DNA from 3 places in the Arthrobacter sp. TJ-58 genome. Region 3 is predicted to be linked to each of the others. Evidence: riboswitches for the same ligand, from Rfam matches in the RefSeq annotation. Region 3 holds a riboswitch; each other region holds the start of a gene.
The links. Region 3 has a riboswitch for S-adenosylmethionine ahead of AC4D2W_RS12660 (bifunctional o-acetylhomoserine/o-acetylserine sulfhydrylase). Riboswitches for the same ligand answer to the same signal wherever they lie in the genome.
Positions count from the first base shown of each region.

Region 1: another riboswitch for S-adenosylmethionine. It lies ahead of AC4D2W_RS04495 (flavin reductase family protein); the one in region 3 lies ahead of AC4D2W_RS12660 (bifunctional o-acetylhomoserine/o-acetylserine sulfhydrylase).
Region 2: another riboswitch for S-adenosylmethionine. It lies ahead of AC4D2W_RS14345 (LLM class flavin-dependent oxidoreductase); the one in region 3 lies ahead of AC4D2W_RS12660 (bifunctional o-acetylhomoserine/o-acetylserine sulfhydrylase).

Region 1 is NZ_JBZCNM010000001.1:982,850-986,115, reverse strand. Features, by position in the region: gene aspS (aspartate--tRNA ligase) at 1-252, shown strand, start outside; gene AC4D2W_RS04500 (hypothetical protein) at 376-1,029, opposite strand; gene AC4D2W_RS04495 (flavin reductase family protein) at 1,508-2,014, opposite strand; SAM riboswitch class IV at 2,071-2,189, opposite strand; gene AC4D2W_RS04490 (PhzF family phenazine biosynthesis protein) at 2,295-3,131, shown strand; gene AC4D2W_RS04485 (nitronate monooxygenase) at 3,141-3,266, shown strand, end outside.
Region 2 is NZ_JBZCNM010000004.1:155,038-158,303, reverse strand. Features, by position in the region: gene AC4D2W_RS14345 (LLM class flavin-dependent oxidoreductase) at 163-1,596, opposite strand; SAM riboswitch class IV at 1,630-1,744, opposite strand; gene AC4D2W_RS14340 (ABC transporter ATP-binding protein) at 2,072-2,896, shown strand; gene AC4D2W_RS14335 (aliphatic sulfonate ABC transporter substrate-binding protein) at 3,009-3,266, shown strand, end outside.
Region 3 is NZ_JBZCNM010000003.1:506,856-510,121, forward strand. Features, by position in the region: gene AC4D2W_RS12650 (hypothetical protein) at 1-645, opposite strand, end outside; gene AC4D2W_RS12655 (VOC family protein) at 816-1,466, opposite strand; SAM riboswitch class IV at 1,672-1,787, shown strand; gene AC4D2W_RS12660 (bifunctional o-acetylhomoserine/o-acetylserine sulfhydrylase) at 1,858-3,174, shown strand.

The DNA.
Region 1 (3,266 bases), on a different contig from region 3:
CTGCTTGAGGGCTTCAAGTACGGCGCACCGCCCCACGGAGGCATCGCCTTCGGCTGGGACCGCGTGGTTGCCCTGCTGTCCGGCAGCGAGTCCATCCGCGACGTCATTGCCTTCCCGAAGTCCGGCGGCGGCTATGACCCGCTGACCCAGGCACCGGCTCCGATCACTGCTCAGCAGCGCAAGGAAGCCGGCGTGGACTTCAAGCCGGAGAAGAAGGCTGAGGCCAAGCAGGACGACGCCAAGAAGGACTAGGTCTTTCGCAGGATTCCAGAATGATGAAAGTGCCCGGCCGCTGATGCGGCCGGGCACTTTCATATTTCGACTTCATATTTCGACGCACCGGTAATTCTCGGTGATTTATTCCGACAGCCTTTTTTAGCCCGGTGCGGGTGCCGCAGTTGCGGGCCCCATGGAAGTTTCGGGCGCCATAGTGGGGACCGGCAGATTATAGACAACAAGCCAGTAATCTCCGTCCGGCCCGTCCACTGTAATGGATGCCGGGGTTTGGTCCGGTGTGACGATGTGTTCGAAAGACGTGAGAACCGGCCAATTGCAGTTGTTGCTGCTGGCAGCGGTAACTGGGCTTGATTCAGCGTCCAGAACCTCGATGCTGTAATCCCCGGGCTGGTTGCAGGTGAGGTACACGCTGAAGCTGGTCCCCGGTTCCATCGCGGGCAGATCGAAGGTGCTCCTCCCGGTGCCGGGTTCCTCGAGCACGAGGCTGGCGTTGAGAGGGCGCCCCTGGGGGCTTTGCTGGAAGTAACTCTCGAGACTGATGGGATTGTCCGCCCGGAACAGTGCCGTCATGGCCGGGTCAATGGGGACAGGAGGCTCCGTGCTTCCGGGGGGCAGTTCCACGCCGATGCTGCTCCGGCTGGAAGAACGGGCTGAGGGGGACGCCGTGGCGGTCTCCTCAGCAGTGGCCGACGATGTGGCAGGTGTCGAGGAAACGGCCTCGGGCTCCTCCTGGGCGCTGCACCCTGTCAGCACCAAGCCCAGCACCGCTGCGGGAAGCAGGGCCTTATGCATAAACGGCAAATCCGACACTCTGCCCGGCCTTGCCTTAGTCCGTGATGTTCCATTGGCATTTCTGTTTCTGGTCATCTCCGCTACTTCCTTCCGAAGTAATCCGAAGAACGATAGTGGACCCGGATCCGTATGTAAAGGATTGGTAACGGGCGGCCGCTGTCATAAACCCGTGGAACAATTCCCGGCCCACTATTTCCGGTGCCGACACATTTCTGCCGGTCAGGCGAATTCGGGAACACCCGGACGGGGAAACGCTGAACCGTGGAATATCAGGGGCTCGTGGGCATCGTCGTGTGAGGCATGGCCGTGGACGCGCAGCAGCACGAGCATCGTGGAAGCTGTCTGGGATTTACCGCCGGGTTTGCCCGATTTCGTGCGGTTTGGGAAAACCCGGACGGTCCGCAGTGGCCGGGATTTCCCAAAGTGGCCGGAATTTCCCAAACCGGTCGGGATTTCCTGCCGGTGTTGCCCAGTGAACTCAGGCGAAGGAAGGCACGCCCAGATGCCGGAAGGCCGAGCCGTGGAAGACCAGCGGCTCATGGGCATTGTCATGGGCGGCATGGCCGTGCACCCGCAGCAGCACCACCGCATGGTCCCCGGCGGGAATTTCGTTCTCCACGGAGCACTCCAGCCACAGGGCAGCCCGGTCCAGGAACAGGGAGCCGGAGTCGTCAGTGTGCAGGTTAAGGCCGGCAAAACGGTCGCCGGATTTGGATGCAATTTGCCGGCAGATGCCCTCGTGCCCGGAACCCAAGACAGAGACTCCGATCCTGGCAGCGCCCCGCAGAAGCGGCCAGGTCCGGGAGGTGTTCTGCACGGCGAACAGCACCAGCGGCGGATCCATGGAAACGCCCACGGTAAAGGATGAAGCAACAATGCCCTGCGGTTCGCCGTCCACCACGGCGCACAGAGCGGCAATGCCGGAGGGGAACCGGGAGAAGGCCCGGCGCAGGGCTGCGGGCTGAAGGTCGGTTGTGAGAGTCATGCGGAAAATGTCCTCTGCCTCAAGCGTCCGGCCGCCGCGACCAACACGGCAGCGAAACGCAGTACTTGCCGGACCGGTTGGAACAACCGGCGGCCGAATCGTCACCTGGAGCACCCCGCTACGGCGAGAGGGTTGCCGCCCAGCCGGCCAGGGCCTGTGGCTGGAACTCATGATTCTGGTTCCACGGTAGGTCCGGCAGCACAGCCGCGCAAACCCCCGCCACAGTTCGTAAAACTCCGCTTCATAAAACTCCCGCAGCCAAAGGGATACAGTTTTCACCATGAGACAGCGGTGGTTTAAACAGGTGGACGTTTTCGGCAGCGAACCTTATTTGGGCAACCCCCTGGCGGTGGTGCTGGAAGCGGAGGGACTCACCGACGCGGAAATGGCGTCCTTCGCACGCTGGACCAACCTGTCCGAAACAACGTTCGTGCTGCCGCCCACGGTGGACGGCGCCGACTACCGGGTGCGGATCTTCACCCCGGGCGGGGAACTCCCGTTCGCCGGACACCCCACCCTGGGAACATGCCACGCCTGGCTGGAGACCGGGGCCAAGCGCCGCTATCCCGACGTCGTCGTCCAGGAATGCGGCATAGGCCTGGTGACGCTGCACGCCAATGCCGGCATCGCCGCGTTTGCCGCCCCGCCGCTGCAGCGCTCGGGCCCGCTGGAGGAAGAAATCCTGGACCAGGCGCGGCGGGCCCTGAACCTGGAGCCGGGGCAGGTGCTGGCTTCCAACTGGATTGACAACGGACCGGGCTGGCTCGGACTCCTGCTGCCCGATGCCGCGACTGTCCTGGACCTGTTACCGGACCCCACCATCATGGGCAACCTGCGCGTGGGCGTGATCGGCGCGCAGCCGGCGGACGCTGAAACGGACTTTGAAGTGCGCGCCTTCGTGCCGGGACTTGGCGTTGCCGAGGATCCGGTGACCGGAAGCCTCAATGCCGGCCTGGCCCAGTGGCTGATCGGAGCCTCACTTGCGCCGGAACGCTACGTCGTCACGCAGGGAACTGCCGTCCAGCGGTCCGGCCGGGTGCGGGTCTTCACGCGCGACGGCAAAATCTGGGTGGGCGGCTCCACCGTCACCTGCATTGACGGCACGCTCACGCTGTAAGCGGGAACCATGTTCAAGCTGGACTCGCTGTCTCTTCCGATCCTCGGCGCGCCGATGGCCGGAGGTCCCTCCACACCCGAGCTGGCCGCGGCCGTCAGCAATGCGGGCGGACTCGGCTTCCTGGCGGCCGGCTAT
Region 2 (3,266 bases), on a different contig from region 3:
CTGCTCGCGGGAGGGGCACTGCGGACCCTTCAAACGTAAGGAGACGCTCCGTCCCCGGTCAATGCCCCCGCCGGGAACCCGCCCCCGGAAGCGGCCCCCGGCTGACCGGCCGGCAGCTGCCTGGCCGACAACTGACTGTCCGGCAACTGCCCAACCCGCAACTTACCGGCCCGCGGCTGCCGGCTGCCGGCGGAAGGAGGCGCCGCGGTGTTCGGAAGGCAGCTTGTCTCCGGCTCCGAACAACTTGTTGCGCAGCGTGCCCGGCGTGTACCCGGTCCGGTAGGCGCCGCGCTTCTGCAGTTCGGGCACCACAAATTCCACGATGTCCTCAAAGGTCCCCGGCGTGATGGCGTAGGCCAAGTTGAAGCCGTCGACGTCGGTCTCCTCCTGCCAGCGGATCAGCTCCTCCGCGATTTCAGCGCCGGAGCCAACCATCCGCGGACCAAGGCCGCCGATCCCCGCGGATTCGGCGATGTCACGCACCGTCCAGGGTTCGCCGTCGTCCTTGGCTTTCTGGAAGTTCGCCGCCGCGGACTGGATGGCATTGGACTTCACATTGCCCAGCGGTTCGTCCAGGTTGTACGTGGACAGGTCCACCCCCATCCAGCCGGACATCAGGGCCAGGGCGCCCTCATCGCTGGCATACCGCTGGTATTCCTCATGCTTCGCTGCGGCCTCCGCGGAAGTGGCCGCAGTGATGACGGTGAGGAGCGTATAGATGCGGATGGAGTGCCGGTCCCGGCCGGCTGCTTCAGCGGCGTCCCGGATACGGCTGACGGTTGCCTTCAGCTTGTCCACCGTCGGGGCGCCCACAAAAACAGCCTCGGCGTTCCCGGCGGCAAAGGCGATCCCGCGGGGCGAGGCACCGGCCTGGTAGATCACCGGGGTGCGCTGCGGGGACGGTTCGCTGATGTGGATGCCGGGCACCTTGAAGTATTTGCCCTCGTGGTTGATGTCGTGGACTTTCGCCGGGTCAGTGAAGATGCCCCGTTCCCTGTCACGGACGACGGCGTCGTCCTCCCAGGAGCCTTCCAGCAGTTTGTAGATCACCTCGAGGTATTCGTCCGCGTGGTTGTAGCGCTCGTCGTGCTCCAGCTGGTCTTCCGCGCCCAGGTTCCGTGCGGCGGAGGGCAGATAGCCGGTCACCACATTCCAGCCGACCCGCCCGTTGGTGATGTGGTCCAGGGTGGAGAGGCGGCGGGCGAAGGGGTAGGGATGCTCGTAGGCGGTGCCCGCAGTGACGCCGAAGCCGAGGTGCTCGGTCACCAGGGCCATGGCGGAAACCAGCAGGAGCGGGTCATTCACCGGAACCTGGGTGCCCTGCCGGAGGGTGGCCTCGTTGGAGTTTCCGTACACGTCATAGGTGCCGAGCACATCGGCAATGAAGATGCCGTCAAACAGCCCGCGCTCGCAGGTTTGGGCAAGATTCGCCCAGTACCGGATGTCTGTGTAGTTCGAGGACTGGTCTTGCGGATGGCGCCACAGTCCCGGGGACTGGTGGCCCACGCAGTTCATGTCAAAGGCGTTAAACCGGATCTGGCGGCGTTCGTTCGAGCCGGGTGCGGACTTTTCTGACGGAGAGGACTGGTTAGGCACGGGAAACCCTTCACCGGGACGCACCGCTTGGGGGCGCCGTACTTGCCGTTCGCGGACGCGACACGGCCGGATCCTCATCTGGGGCACCCCGCTACGGAACGAGGGTTGCCGCCCAACCAGCCAGAGCTTCACGTTGGGACTCATGATCCTGCGTCACCAGTATCTGCACACCACGGATTGCCCCGCAAGCCGTTCCAGTCATGTTGCGTAACGGCCCGCGGCCGCAGCAGACCGCGCGGAGAAATGCGGCGTCGAAATATTACGGCGGGGACTTGCCGGTTTGGGCAATGGCGCGTTTAGTTGCTCTTGACCATCCCGAGCGGCTGAGAGACCTGGATCAGTGAAGCCGCAGCAACCCTGGTTGCCGTATTTCCTCCTTGAGAAACGGCAATAACGAGGACAGCACCGCAGGAGGCCCGTCAGGGCCCAAGGTGTTCTCCGTAGGGTGCTACTGCCAGGACCGATGGAGATTAACATGACCGCTCTGGCTTCACACTCCCCTGCCGCCGCGCCGCCCTCCGGTGGACCGGCCGGCTCCGCCCTTCCCGTCAGCTTTTCGGGACTGGGCAGAGCTTTTGGTTCAGGCAGCCAAGCCCGCCAGGTGCTGCGCGACATCACCTTTGACGTTCACCCCGGCGAAGTGCTCGCCATCCTGGGATCCAGCGGCTGCGGAAAGTCCACGCTCCTGCGGGCCGCGGCTGGTTTGGACGTCCCCAGCAGCGGTGAGGTCCGGATCAACGGCACGCCGGTCCGCGGCATTGATGACCGCTGCGCCGTCGCGTTCCAGGAACCAAGGCTGCTCCCCTGGCAGACTCTGCAGGCCAACATTGCCATGGGCCTGCCCAAGGGCATCAGCGCCGTGAACGGCAAAGCCAAGGTGGCCGAACTGCTGGAACTGGTGGAACTGGCGGAGTTCGCCAAGCACCGCCCGCGGGCAGTGTCCGGCGGCATGGCGCAGCGGTCCTCCCTCGCCCGCGCCCTGGCCAGGACACCCGGGGTGCTGCTGCTCGACGAGCCCTTTGGTGCCCTAGATGCCCTGACCCGGCTGAAGATGCAGGATCTGCTGCTCTCGGTCCACAAGGCCGCCTCCGCCACGGTACTGCTGGTCACCCACGATGTGGATGAAGCCCTCCAGCTGGCGGACCGCATCATCATCCTGGGCCGGCAGCCGGGGCTTCCCGGAGCCACCATCACGGATACCGTCACCGTGCCAGGGCGCCGTCCCCGCGAGCGTGCCTCGGCCGAGCTGGCCCGAATGCGCGGCGAGCTCCTGGCCCGGCTCGGCGTCGACCGCCACTAACCGCTTCTCCCACCGCGCACCCGCTTCTTCCGGGACGCTTCCCCAGCCGATCTGCGCCATTTTCTGCGCGACAGGCGCCTTTTCCTCTTCCTTTCCAGCAGAAAGAACTCCCATGAACAGCCGTTCCCGCACTTCCCGCCCCGCCCGGCGCCCCGGATTCAAAACCCTGACCGCAACTGCTGCGGCAGCCGCCCTGCTGCTGACCGGCTGCGTGGCCGGCGAGGATTCCGACGCCGCCGCCAACGTGAACGGAGCCGACGGCGGCACCCTGACCCTGGATTTCGCCACCTATAACCCGTTGAGCCTGATCATCAAGGACCAGGGCTGGCTGGAATCCACCCTGGCCGAAGACGGCGTCACCGTGGAATGG
Region 3 (3,266 bases):
CGGCACCGGAAAGCCGCGCCGGTGCAGAACGGCCCGTGAATAGGATTCGCCGGCCGACTCGGCGAGTGGATTGGCGCACTCGATGACGCGCAGAGCCCGCTGGCGCTTTGCCTCGGTGGGAAGCTTCCGGGCAAGGTCCCGCAACGACTCCTTATCCAGCGCAGCCAGATTGAGGGCTGAGTCGGGACGCAGCACATGGTCCATTGGCGGGAGAGCTCGGTCGAAGGCCAGATACGCAGCCATGTCCAGGACTGTCTGGGCTCTGGATGTGACTGCAAGGCCCTCCCGGACTGTTAGTGGCTCCAGCAGGCGGCGCTCGACCCAATGGAGATCCCCGCGACGATGGCCGCGCGAGGACTCCGGCGCCAGCAGCAAAACGCCGGGGGAGCGGAGGACAACAGGCAATCCCCAGATGACCGCTGCAGACTCTTGAACCAGAACGCGCCTGACATGTCCCCCTTCCGCCACCGCTCGGATGCGGAGGCGTTCTCGGTCCCACACCGGCAGCTGCTGCCAAGCTTCGGTTCGGATATACACGCCGTCGCGCACACGGGTCAGTTCACCGGCCCGGCACCGCAGAGCCAGGGAACGTCTCCCCTCGCCGTACGTCTCGGCGTCGGACGTGTAAAAGAGTTCGGGGTCCATCCCTCAAGACTGGATCGCGGTAATTGTGTCCGCGAGGGACGCAGGCACGTCTGTGGATAATTCAATAACCGGACACCATGGGAAAACGTGGTCACATTGGGAAAATCCGGACGCAGCGGACCGTCCGGGAATTCCCACAACGTCCGGGAATTCCCGAAACGGCCGGAGAACTAGATCTCGACGAGACCCTTGGCCGTATTGAAGGTGACGGACATGATGCCGGGGGTTCCCTTGGGCGAAATCCACGTGACGCCCACGTTTTCCAGCGGTTCCTCGACGGGCGTGCCCAGCCACTGGGCGACCCGGTCAGCGGAACCGGCGATGGTCAGCGAGGCCAGCTTCACGGCACCGGGCATTCCGGGCAGCGCGGCGGACGGGTGCAGCGCTTCCGTGCCGTCATCCCAGCGCAGCATGTACGGCACCTGCGGGTCGGCGATCAGACCGTTGATGCCGATCTGCTGCCAGGTCAGCTCCTGGCCGTCCGGAAACTTCCGGTTGCCCGGTACGGCATTGCGGCCCAGGCGCTCTTCGAAGGGGGAGAGATCATCCACGGCAACGCACCAGCCCATCCAGCCGCCGCCGCACTCGGAGCGCTGGCGCACGGCCTGGCCGAACGGTGCCTTGTCCGACGCCGGGTGGTTCAGGGCCTCCACCACTTCAACGTACTGATGGTTGGCCAGAGGCAGAATCATGTTCCGGGTCCCGAAACGGGGATGCACACCGCCCTTGACGAAATCTGCTCCCAGAGCGGCAGCGATCCTCTCAGTCGTGGCCAGAAGACCGTCGGATTCACAGGCATAAGATACATGGTCCAAGCGCATGCGGCCCATAATGGCACGTTGTGACTCACCTCTCGACTTAGGGGAGCCTAATTTACTCGGAACACCTGCCTTCCGCGGAAATCAACAGCATACTGACCGTTCGCCCTGCTCGGCGTGCCACTCTTTTCCGGGCCCCGACACGGCAGGACATGAGCCGTCACAGACCTTGCGGGCTTGCTGCTAATCCGTTTTCATAGGAGGCATAGGTCATGAGTGCCAGCAGATAGCCCCGGCTTGCTGGCCGGCAACCCTCCAACCGCGGTGGGGTGCCCCGGGTGAAGACCTGGCCCTGCGTCAACGGATTCAGGGCAAGCGCGGGTCCCACGTGGCTGCCGGTCACCTTTTTCCGGCCGGAAGTCTCGGGGCGGCCCCTGGTTTTAGGGAGCAAACAATGTCAGGAAACTGGTCTTTCGAAACCCGCCAGATCCATGCAGGACAGGAGCCCGACGCCGCCACCGGCGCCCGCGCCCTGCCCATCTACCAGACCTCATCCTTCGTCTTCCCCAGTGCCGAGGCGGCAGCCAACCGGTTTGCCCTGGCTGAGCTGGAGCCCATCTACACCCGGATCGGCAACCCCACCCAGGAAGCGGTGGAGAACCGGATCGCCTCGCTGGAGGGCGGCGTCGGTGCGCTGCTGCTCGCCTCCGGCCAGGCCGCTGAAACCTTCGCCCTCCTGAACGTTGCGGAGGCGGGGGACCACATTGTGGCCAGCCCTAGCCTCTACGGCGGCACGTACAACCTGCTCAAGCACACGCTGAAGAAGTTCGGCATCGAGACCACCTTCGTGTCCGATCCGGATGACCTGGAGCAGTGGCGGGCAGCGGTCCGGCCCAACACCAAGGCCTTCTTCGGCGAGGTGGTCTCCAATCCCCGCCAGGACGTGCTGGACCTTGAGGGCATCAGCGCCATCGCCCACGACGCCGGCATCCCCCTGATCGTGGACAGCACCCTTTCCACGCCGTACCTCATCCGCCCCTTCGAATGGGGCGCGGACATTGTGGTGCACTCAGCTACCAAGTACCTCGGCGGTCACGGCACTTCCATAGCCGGGGTCATCGTGGATTCGGGCAACTTTGACTTCGGCGCCGATCCGGAGAAGTTCCCCGGCTTCAACACCCCCGACGAGAGCTACAACGGCCTGGTCTACGCCCGGGACCTGGGCGTCAACGGTGCCCTCGGCGCCAACCTGGCGTACATCCTTAAGGCCCGGGTGCAGCTGCTGCGAGACCTCGGTTCCGCCGTATCGCCCTTCAACGCGTTCCTGATTGCGCAGGGTCTGGAGACCCTGAGCCTGCGCGTGGAGCGGCACGTGAGCAACGCCGTCGCGGTGGCCAACTGGCTGGAAGGGCACGACGACGTCGTCTCCGTTGCCTATGCGGGGCTGGAATCCAGCCCGTGGTTTGAGCGCGGGCGCAAATACGGGCCGCGCGGAACCGGTGCCATTGTCTCCTTCGAAATCGCCGGAGGCATCGACGCCGGCAAGCGCTTCGTCGACGCCCTTGACCTGCACTCCCATGTGGCGAACGTGGGCGACGTGCGCTCCCTGGTCATCCATCCGGCGTCGACCACCCACAGCCAGCTCGGTGCCGAGGCGCAGCTGGCAGCCGGCGTCAGCCCCGGACTGGTCCGGCTCTCCGTGGGCATCGAGCACATCGACGACATTATTGCGGACCTCGACGCCGGGTTCCGGGCCGCCAAGGGAGCGTAACGGTTAGCGTGGCGCGCCCTTCTGCCAATACCGCCGCAACCGGCTCTGTGCCGGCCTCCGTGTCCGTGCCAGACGGGCCGGCCGGGCCAGCC